One region of the Rothia sp. QJM3NY_36 genome, then DNA from elsewhere that is predicted to be linked to it. Evidence: riboswitches for the same ligand, from Rfam matches in the RefSeq annotation. Region 1 holds a riboswitch; the other holds the start of a gene.
The links. A riboswitch is a leader RNA that binds a small molecule or an ion and turns the genes downstream of it on or off. The one in region 1 is predicted to bind thiamine pyrophosphate.

Region 1 (4,398 bases):
GAGCAGGGCTTCGTGCGCCGCTCCACCTCCACCGTGGACCGTCGGGTGACCCTGTGCCACCTGCTGCCGGTCGGGCGCGAGGTCCTGGAGGCCGCGGCCCCCGGCCACGTCGAGCAGGTGCGCCGCTCGGTGTTCAACCACCTGACCCGCCGCCAGGTGACCCAGCTGGCCGGCATCGGCGAGGCACTGCTGGGCGGGAAGCCCTCCGCGGTGATCAACGCGCAGCTGGAGCGCGGGCAGCATCCGCGCCTGGGGGAGGCCTGCCCGGGGGGCGACGCCGAGAGGTGACGCCCCGACGTCGCCTTCTGTGACGAACCCCTAGCGGAAATTTCATTGATCGGTAAAGTAGCCGACTATGAGCTACCGCAACGAGACCTCGACTTTCCGCGCCTCCTTCGGGCTGCTCCTGCTGCGTGTGGTGCTCGGCATCGTCTTCCTGATGCACGGCTGGCAGAAGATCCACACGTGGACGGTGGACGGCACCGCCGCGAACTTCGCGCAGATGGGCGTGCCTGCCGCCGAGCTGTCCGCGGCCTTCGCCGCCTACCTGGAGTTCATCGGCGGCATCGCCCTGATCGTGGGGCTGCTCAGCCGCCTGGCCGGGCTGCTGCTGGGCCTGGAGATGCTCGGCGCGATCTACTTCGCCCACGCCTCCGCCGGGTTCTTCGCCAGCGACGGCGGCTACGAGTTCGTGCTGGTCCTGGCCCTGGGTGCGCTGGCGCTGGCCTTCACCGGGCCGGGCCGCCTGGCGATCTCCGGGGCCTTCGAAGGCCGTCCTGGGGCGAGCCTGCTGGCCTGAGCGGACCCTCCCCGGCGGGGCAGCGAATCCGCCGCATCCGACCGCCGCTTCCGTCCGCCGCGCAGGGCGGCACCCTGATCCTCGCATCGGGGTGCCGCCCTGCGGTGCGTCTGGGGTCAGAACGGTCCGCCGTCATCGGCGTCATCGACGCTGCGCTCCCGACATCGGATATCGAGCATCGGGCGGCGGCGCGGTGCACACCGGTGGAGAAGGTTATCCACAGGTGTGTACAACATTGTGAACAACTCGAAGACGTCTGCGAGTGCCGATGCGCGCATGTCTTCCGCGCCCGCCGCGCCCCGCCCGCTGCGGGCCCTCGGCCCCGGCAAGGGTGTTCGAACGGTGACCCACCTCGCACGAAACACACCGCTGTCATTTCACAGCGCCTGTGGATGGGACGGTGGAGAATCGGATACCCGCACCCTCGCGTCCGCGGTGCGCGCCCGGTGCGGGCCCGGTGCTCGGCCGGCGGGGTTCTCCGGGTCTCTCTGGGGGATCTCGGTGCTCCGAGGGCGTCTGGCTACCGGGGGCATCCCCCGGAATTCCGCGGAAGATCGGGGATCCGGGGGCACGTCTGGGGGCGAGGAGGGTTCCGTGGCTCGGGGGCCGCGCCCTCGGTGACGCCCCGATCCCCGGCCGCGCGCCTCCCGCTGATCGGATGCCGCGCTGCGTCGCCGTTATCCACAGCCGTCCACACCCCCGACGTCGGAGGCGGCCCGCGGTCGACCCGTTGTGCACGGAGTTTTCCACAGGTGGGGATATGTCGGGGGATGAGGGGACCGGATCGGTGTGGAACGGGCCCGCAGGGGCGCGTCGTCGGGAACCACATCGGTGTGAGTTCTCCACGGGTGTGGACAGCCCCTGTGGACAACCCGGTGGACACCCCATCCCCACCCACCCCACTCATCCCGCCCGCCCCCGCTCATCCCAGCGTTTCGTCCCGGCCGGAGGCGGGCCCATCCCCCTCACCCCCGATGTCGCACGGCGGCGCTTCCGCGGTGATGCGTACTACAGTGAGGCCTGAGTCGGTCGCGAGGATGCGGCCTGACCTCCCCTGCGGCCGTCGCACCGGCGCCGCGCGGGGAGCCCGTGACGAGGGGTGCCGCCCGTGGGCGGCTGAGAGCAGACCCTTGGAACCTGATCTAGCCAGCACTAGCGAAGGGACGTCACCATGACGCACTTCACCACGTCCGGAGACCCCCGGGAATCCCGGAACCTCCCGAACTCCCAAGCCCCCGACGCCGCATCGCACCGCGGCCCCGATACCCCCGGCTCCGCCCCCGCCGGGGAGGCGTCGGCCTCCGACCTTCCCGCGCGCGTGGCCGCGGCCGTGGATGCCGTGCGCGCTCGCGGCCCCCTGGTCCACGCCATGACCAACTCCGTCGTCCGGGAGATCAGCGCGGACGTGCTCCTGGCCGTCGGCGCGTCCCCGGCGATGGTGGACCACCCGGAGGAGGCCGGCGTCTTCGCGGGCCTGGCCGACGGCGTCCTGGTCAACGTGGGCAACCCCTCCGACGAGAACCTGCTGGCCTACCGCCGCGGCATCGCCGGCGCCCGGGATCACGGGGTGCCGTGGGTGCTGGATCCGGTGGCGGTCGGCGTGCTCGAACCGCGCACCGGCTTCGCCCGGGAGGTCCTCGAGCTGTCTCCGGCGGCGATCCGCGGCAACGCCAGCGAGGTTTCCGCTCTCGCCGGGAGGGGCGCGGGCGGCCGCGGGGTGGACGCCACGGACACCGTGGAGTCCGCCCTGGAGGCGGCCCGCGCCCTGGCCGAGCGCACCGGCGCGGTGGTGGCCGTGTCCGGGGAGCGAGACCTGATCGTCTCCGCGCACCGGGTCACCCGCCTGGTCAGCGGGCACCCGCTGATGCCCCTGGTGATCGGCACCGGCTGCGCGCTGGGCGCGGTGGTCGCCGCGTACCTGGGAGCCGTTCGGGAGGTGACCGGCACGGGCGGCGGGCAGGCGAAGTCCGCCTCCGACGGCCAGGACGCCGGATCCTCGCCAGAGGTCGGGCCGGAGATGGGCGCTGGACCTCGGTCGGAGGCAGGATCCTCGGCGGGGACCGGCTCTTCTCAGGGCTCACAGTCCCCGGATGCCGCCGCGCCGGGCCGGGAGACGCCCGTTCGCCTCGATGCCCACGACGCCGTGCTGGCCGCCCATGCCCACCTGGGGGCGGCCGGGATCCTGGCCGGTCGCGAGGCCAGGGGGCCGGGCTCCTTCCGCGTCGCGTGGCTGGACGCGCTGCACGCACTGGACGGCGCCGGCGTCGTCGAGCTGGTGGGGATGGAGGAGCTGGCATGATCCCGGAGGGCGTGGACCCCGCGCTGTACTTCATCACGGACACGGCCCTGTGCGGCGGGCCGGAGCGGGTGCCGCACGTGGTGTACGAGGCCGTGGCCGGGGGTGCGGGGATCGTGCAGGTGCGGGATAAGCACGCCGACGACGCCGCATTCCTCGCCCTGGCCCGCGCCTGCCGGGACGCGGTGCGCCGGGCGGAGGACGCGCTGGGGCGCACCGCCGCGCTGGTGGTCAACGACCGCGTCGGGGTGGCCGAGCGCTTGGGGTTGCACGTGCACGTGGGGCAGTCCGACGCCTCCCTGGCGGTGGCCCGCCGGGCCGTGGGCCCGGAGCGGATGGTGGGCGTGTCCGCCTCCACCGCGGAGGAGGTGCGCGCCGCGGCGGAGTCCGGGGTGGCGGACCTGGTGGGGATCGGCCCCGTGTGGGCGACCCCCACCAAGACCGACGCCGCAGCGCCCCTGGGTCCGGAGGGCCTGGCCGCGCTGGCCGGTCCGGCGCGGGCCGCGGGGCTGGTCGCGGTGGGCATCGGGGGGATCCGGGCGGATCGCCTGCCGTTGCTGCGAGGGGCCGGGGTGGACGGGATCTGCGTGGTCTCGGCGATCGCGGCGTCGGAGAACCCCCGGGCTGCGGCTCGAGAGCTGCGGGCCGCCGCGGTGGACGAGGGCGTGCTGGCCGCGGCGGGCAGCGCCGCCCCGGCCGCGCGGAGCGAGGGGGCGGCGTCGTGAGGCGCCCGGCGGTGGCCCTGAGCGTGGCCGGCTCCGATCCCTCCGGCGGGGCCGGGATCCAGGCGGATCTGAAGACCTTCCACGCGCTCGGGGTGTACGGCACGGCGGCGATGACGGCCCTGACCAGCCAGAACACGACGGGGGTGCGCGGGGTCCACCCGGTGCCGGCGGACTTCGCGGTCAGCCAGGTCGAGGCCGTGCTGGATGACCTCCCGGTGGATGCCGTGAAGACCGGGATGCTGGGGCAGGCCGAGGTGGTGGAGGCGCTGGCGCAGCTGTTCCGGCGGCGTCGGACGCAGCTGGGGACGCTGGTGGTGGATCCGGTGATGGTCGCCACCAGCGGCGATCCCCTGCTGGCCGAGGAGGCCGAGGCGGCGCTGCGGGAGCTGCTGGTGCCGCTGGCGGACGTGATCACCCCCAACCTCCCGGAGGCCGCGCGCCTGCTGGGCGGCGGGGCGGGGGAGGCCCCCGCGGCCGATGATCTCGCGGGGATGCGGGAGCAGGCGCTGGCCCTGCTGGAGCTGGGGCCGCGGATGGCGCTGCTCAAGGGCGGGCACCTGGACGACGACGCGGCGTCG
Region 2 (4,398 bases), 560 kb from region 1:
TCCTGCCCGAAGGTCGGCTCGTCCAGGACGAGCACCCGCGGGCGGGCGGCCAGGGCCGTGCCCACGGACAGCCGACGCTTCTCCCCGCCGGAGAGGGTGAAGGGGTTGGCCTCGGCCACCCGGTCCAGGCGCAGCCGCTCCAGCAGGTCCTCGGCCCGGGCGCCCGGATCCTCGGCCCCGCTCAGCCGCGCCCCCAGCTCCAGCTCCTCGGCCACCGTGGCCTTGACGAACTGGTGCTCGGGCTCCTGGAACACGGTGCCGATGCGCCGGATCAGCTCCGGTGAGGACCAGCACATCGGGTCCCAGGACACCCCCGGGTCCCCGCGCAGCCCCTCGGCGGCGACGACGAGCCCGGCGGCCGGCCACTGCAGACCGGCCAGGGTCAGGGCCAGGGTGGACTTCCCCGCGCCGTTGGGGCCCACCACGGCCAGGTGCTGCCCGGCGCGCAGCGTCAGGTCGATGCCGCGGGAGGCCACCGGGGCCGTCCGGGCCCACGGCTCCCGTTCGGCCGCCGCGGCCGGAGGCGCCTCGGTGGACGACGCCGCGGCGCGGCGTCGGACCCGGGCCCAGCGCCGCTGCGGATGGGTCCGGGTCACCGCCAGATCCCGGGCCGCCAGCAGCCTCTCGCCTCCCGCGGGGGGTTCGGCACCGCCGGAGTCCCGCCCGGTGCTCCAGGCATCGGCGGTCCCCGCCTCCTCGGTCCCGGGCACGGCGGGCCTCGACCCGCCTCCCGCGACGCCGTCGGCCTCCCCCGGACCCACCGGGACGTGCCCGGGCACCCACACCCCGGCGTGGATCAGCTCCCGACGGCCGGCCCCGAGGACCTCCTCGGGGGCGCCGTCGTGGCTGATGCCGCCGGCCGGGCGCAGCACGATCACCCGGTCCACGTGCGGGGCCCACACCCCCACGCGATGCTCCACCACGACCAGCGTGGAGCCGTACTCCCGCACGGCGCGCAGCACCGCGTCGCGCACCTCCTCCACCCCAGCCGGGTCCAGGTTGGCGGTGGGCTCATCCAGCAGCAGCAGACCCGGGCGCATCGCGAGGATCCCGGCCAGTCCCAGGCGCTGCTTCTGCCCGCCGGACAGCGCCGACGTCGGACGCTCCCAGTCCAGGTCCAGGCCCACCGCCGCCAGGGCCTCCTCGCAGCGGGGGCGGATCTGCTCGCGGGGCACCCCGAGGTTCTCCGGGCCGAAGGCGAGGTCCTGACCCACCCGGGAGAGCACGATCGAGGCCTCCGGGTCCTGCTGCATCAGCCCCACCCGGCCCCGAGCCCGGGCGGCGGGGAACCCGTCGATCAGGGCGGTGCCCAGCGCCGGGTCCTCCTCCTGGTCCAGCACCCCGGCCAGGGCGTGCAGGAGCGTGGACTTCCCGGCGCCGGAGGGCCCCAGCAGCAGCACCTTCTGCCCCGGCGGGATCTCCAGGGTGACGTCGCGGAAGGCCGGCTCGGACCGGTTGGGGTAGTGCCAGCCGAAGCCCTCGGTGGTGACGGCGGCCGCGCGAGACGCCATCGGTCGGGTCTGCATCGGGGTCAGGCCGGGCGACGTCGGGAAGCGGCGCGCCGGGCGTCCCGACCGGCGGCCACGGAGTCCAGGACGCCGGTGGCCACCAGCCCGCGGGTCAGCGCCCAGGCGCCGAGACCCGCGAGGACCAGCCCGGAGACGGCGCCGCACAGCACGTAGACCAGCTTGTAGTCCATGGTCCACTCGGGGTTGTAGATGATGTTCTCCATGACGGCCATGACCACCCCGGAGGCGAGACCGGAGAGCAGGGCCACCGGCAGGTCGAAGCGGCGGTAGGCGAACAGCAGGAACACCAGCTCCGCCCCGACGCCCTGGTACAGCCCCGACCAGATGACGGTCAGCCCGAAGCTGGAGCCCAGCAGGGCGGAGATGATCGCGGCGACCAGCTCGCAGTACAGGGCGGCCCCGGGCTTGCGGATGATCAGCCCGCCCAGGGGGCCGGCGATCAGCCAGGCGCCGCCGATCAGCCCGCCCAGCGGCGGGAACCCGGCGGTCGCGGCGCTGCTGGCCGGGTACACGGCGTTGTTCCAGACGAAGAAGATCAGCGAGCAGGCCGCGGCGATGACCGAGGCGATGACGATGTCCACGACCCGCCAGCTGCGGCGTCGGGTGCTCGTGGTGGTGTTCATGAGGACTCCTCCTGGGGATGGCAGGAGGGGAGACGCCGCGACGTCGCCCGGCGAGGGGCCGGGATGGGCCGCGGGGTCCGAGAACTCGACTTCCTCCGGCGGTATGAACCGCGTCAGGTTCGAGGGTCTGCACCGGTGTGCACTCTCAGCCCCGGTCGGGGCTCCCCTGTCGTAGTGGACGTCCCCACCCTAGCGCAGCGGCGGTTCGGGAGCCTTCCGGTGTTTCGGGAGCCCTCCGAGTGCTCCCAAACCACCGGAAGGCTCCCGCATCGGGGCGCCCCCTCCCGCACCGGCGGGTGCGGCGGGGCCGAGCGGGCCGTAAGCTGAGGTGGATGCGCGGGAGATCACTCGACGACGCCGGGTGCCCGCGCCGGCGAACCACGAAAGCTAAGGAGCAGGAATGAGCAATCCCCTGATCAAGATCGGTTCCACGGTGGCCTCCCTCGGCGGGGTCGCCCTGGCCAACAAGGTGCTCAGCGCCGGGTGGCGGAAGGTCACCGGCAACGAGCCGCCCGAGGACAACGCGGATCCCGAGGAGTCGCTGCGCGACATCATCGTGTGGTCCCTGATCACCGGCCTGGTGGGCACCCTCATCAAGGTGGGCATCACCCGCGCGGCCAACAAGGCCGACCGGAAGGATCAGGTGCAGCGCGGCGGCCAGCGGGAGGTCTGAGCCGCACCGGCCCCGCCGACGCCGCGCGGGCGGGTCAGTCCGATCGACCGGTCCGCGCGGCGTCGGCGTCGGCGTCCGCGCCGGGTTCGCGCACCCCCGCATCATCCGCCCCGGTCTGCGGGGCGTTTCCGGCGTCCGCCCGCTGGGCGTCCTCCTCGGACATCCGCTGCACCAGGTCCGCCAGCTCGTTGTGGGACAGGGACTCGGGCCGGAAGTGCTTGTTGCGGAACCCGGAACGGCTCACCATGTGCGAGGACACGGGGATCACCACCAGCTGCAGCACCCACACGAACACCAGCAGGGGCACCAGCGCCCAGGAGCGCGCGGCCAGCCCCACCCCCAGCAGCAGCATGAACAGCCCGAAGACCTGGGGCTTGGCCCCGGCATGCAGACGGGTCAGCACGTCCGGGAAGCGCACGATGCCGATCCCCGCGCCCAGGGACATCAGGCACCCGATGATCAGGCAGATTCCGGCCGCGACGTCCATCCCGCTCATCGATCCACCCCCGGGTCCCCGGCCGTGGTCGGCACCTCGGAGGCCGGGGTCTCCTCCGCGGGCTTCTGGTTGTTGGCGAAGCGCGCCACCGTCACCGAGCCCAGGAAGCCCACCAGCGAGACGATGAGCACCAGGGTCATGTTCTCGTAGCTGCGCCGGTAGACCATGTCCACGGCCACCGCGGCCCCCACGATCGCCAGCAGCACATCCGAGGCCACCACCCGGTCCAGCAGGGTGGGACCCTTGGCCAGCCGGTAGATGGTGCACAGGGTCGCGGCCACCAGGATCACCCCGCACACGACGACGAAGCCCTCCATCACTGCCTCTCCTCCTCGCTGCCCGCGCCGGGCCCCGGCGACGACGCCGCGGCCTCCGGGCGCTGCACGGCCCGCTCCGGCCCGGTGTTCTCGAATCGGCGCACCCGGGTGCGTCCGCCGGTCCGCCCGCGGACCTCGGCCAGGTGCTCCCGGCTGCCCATCACCTCGACCACGAGCCGCTCCACCGCGAACACCCGGTCCCGGAAGCGGCGGACGTCCTCGTCGGTGGCGACGTCGATGGCGTGGAAGTAGATGGTCGCGCTGCGCCGGTCCACCTCCACCACCAGCGAACCGGGGATCAGGGAGACCACCTGGCCCACCGCGGTCATGATCAGGTCATCCGTGGAGCGCAAGCGCACCGAGACCACGGCGTTGCTCGGCTGCGGTCCCGGACGCACGGCCAGCCACAGCACCTGCACCGAGCCGAGGAAGACCCACCAGAGGAACTTCGCCAGGAACTCCAGGGCCCGCAGCGCGTTGAACCGGCCCGAGGAGCGCACCGGCGGCAGCTTGAACACGCGCACCACCAGCACCGCGAGCACCAGCCCGAAGACCAGGTTCCCGATGCCGTAGTCCTGCCACAGCGCGCCCCACAGCACCACCAGCCACAGGATCAGCACGACCTCGGTCAGGTGCGCCCCCGAGGGGCGGGTGGTGGGCAGGCGCCCGGTCGGCTCGTTCATCACCGGCCTCCTTCCGCCGCTTCGCCCAGCACGGCGCGGATGTAGGTCTGCTGGTCATCCAGGCTGTGGGCGGCCGC

Region 2: another riboswitch for thiamine pyrophosphate. It lies ahead of AC0VXQ_RS08985 (ECF transporter S component); the one in region 1 lies ahead of thiM (hydroxyethylthiazole kinase).

Annotation. Positions count from the first base shown of each region.
Region 1 covers NZ_CM149658.1:197,211-201,608, forward strand. The annotation lists gene AC0VXQ_RS00860 (MarR family winged helix-turn-helix transcriptional regulator) at 1-288, shown strand, start outside; gene AC0VXQ_RS00865 (DoxX family protein) at 356-799, shown strand; TPP riboswitch at 1,885-1,980, shown strand; gene thiM (hydroxyethylthiazole kinase) at 1,971-3,098, shown strand; gene thiE (thiamine phosphate synthase) at 3,095-3,820, shown strand; gene thiD (bifunctional hydroxymethylpyrimidine kinase/phosphomethylpyrimidine kinase) at 3,817-4,398, shown strand, end outside.
Region 2 covers NZ_CM149658.1:2,019,623-2,024,020, forward strand. The annotation lists gene AC0VXQ_RS08980 (ABC transporter ATP-binding protein) at 1-1,511, opposite strand, end outside; gene AC0VXQ_RS08985 (ECF transporter S component) at 1,532-2,152, opposite strand; TPP riboswitch at 2,226-2,330, opposite strand; gene AC0VXQ_RS08990 (DUF4235 domain-containing protein) at 2,553-2,825, shown strand; gene mnhG (monovalent cation/H(+) antiporter subunit G) at 2,860-3,321, opposite strand; gene AC0VXQ_RS09000 (MrpF/PhaF family protein) at 3,318-3,638, opposite strand; gene AC0VXQ_RS09005 (Na+/H+ antiporter subunit E) at 3,638-4,321, opposite strand; gene AC0VXQ_RS09010 (Na+/H+ antiporter subunit D) at 4,321-4,398, opposite strand, start outside.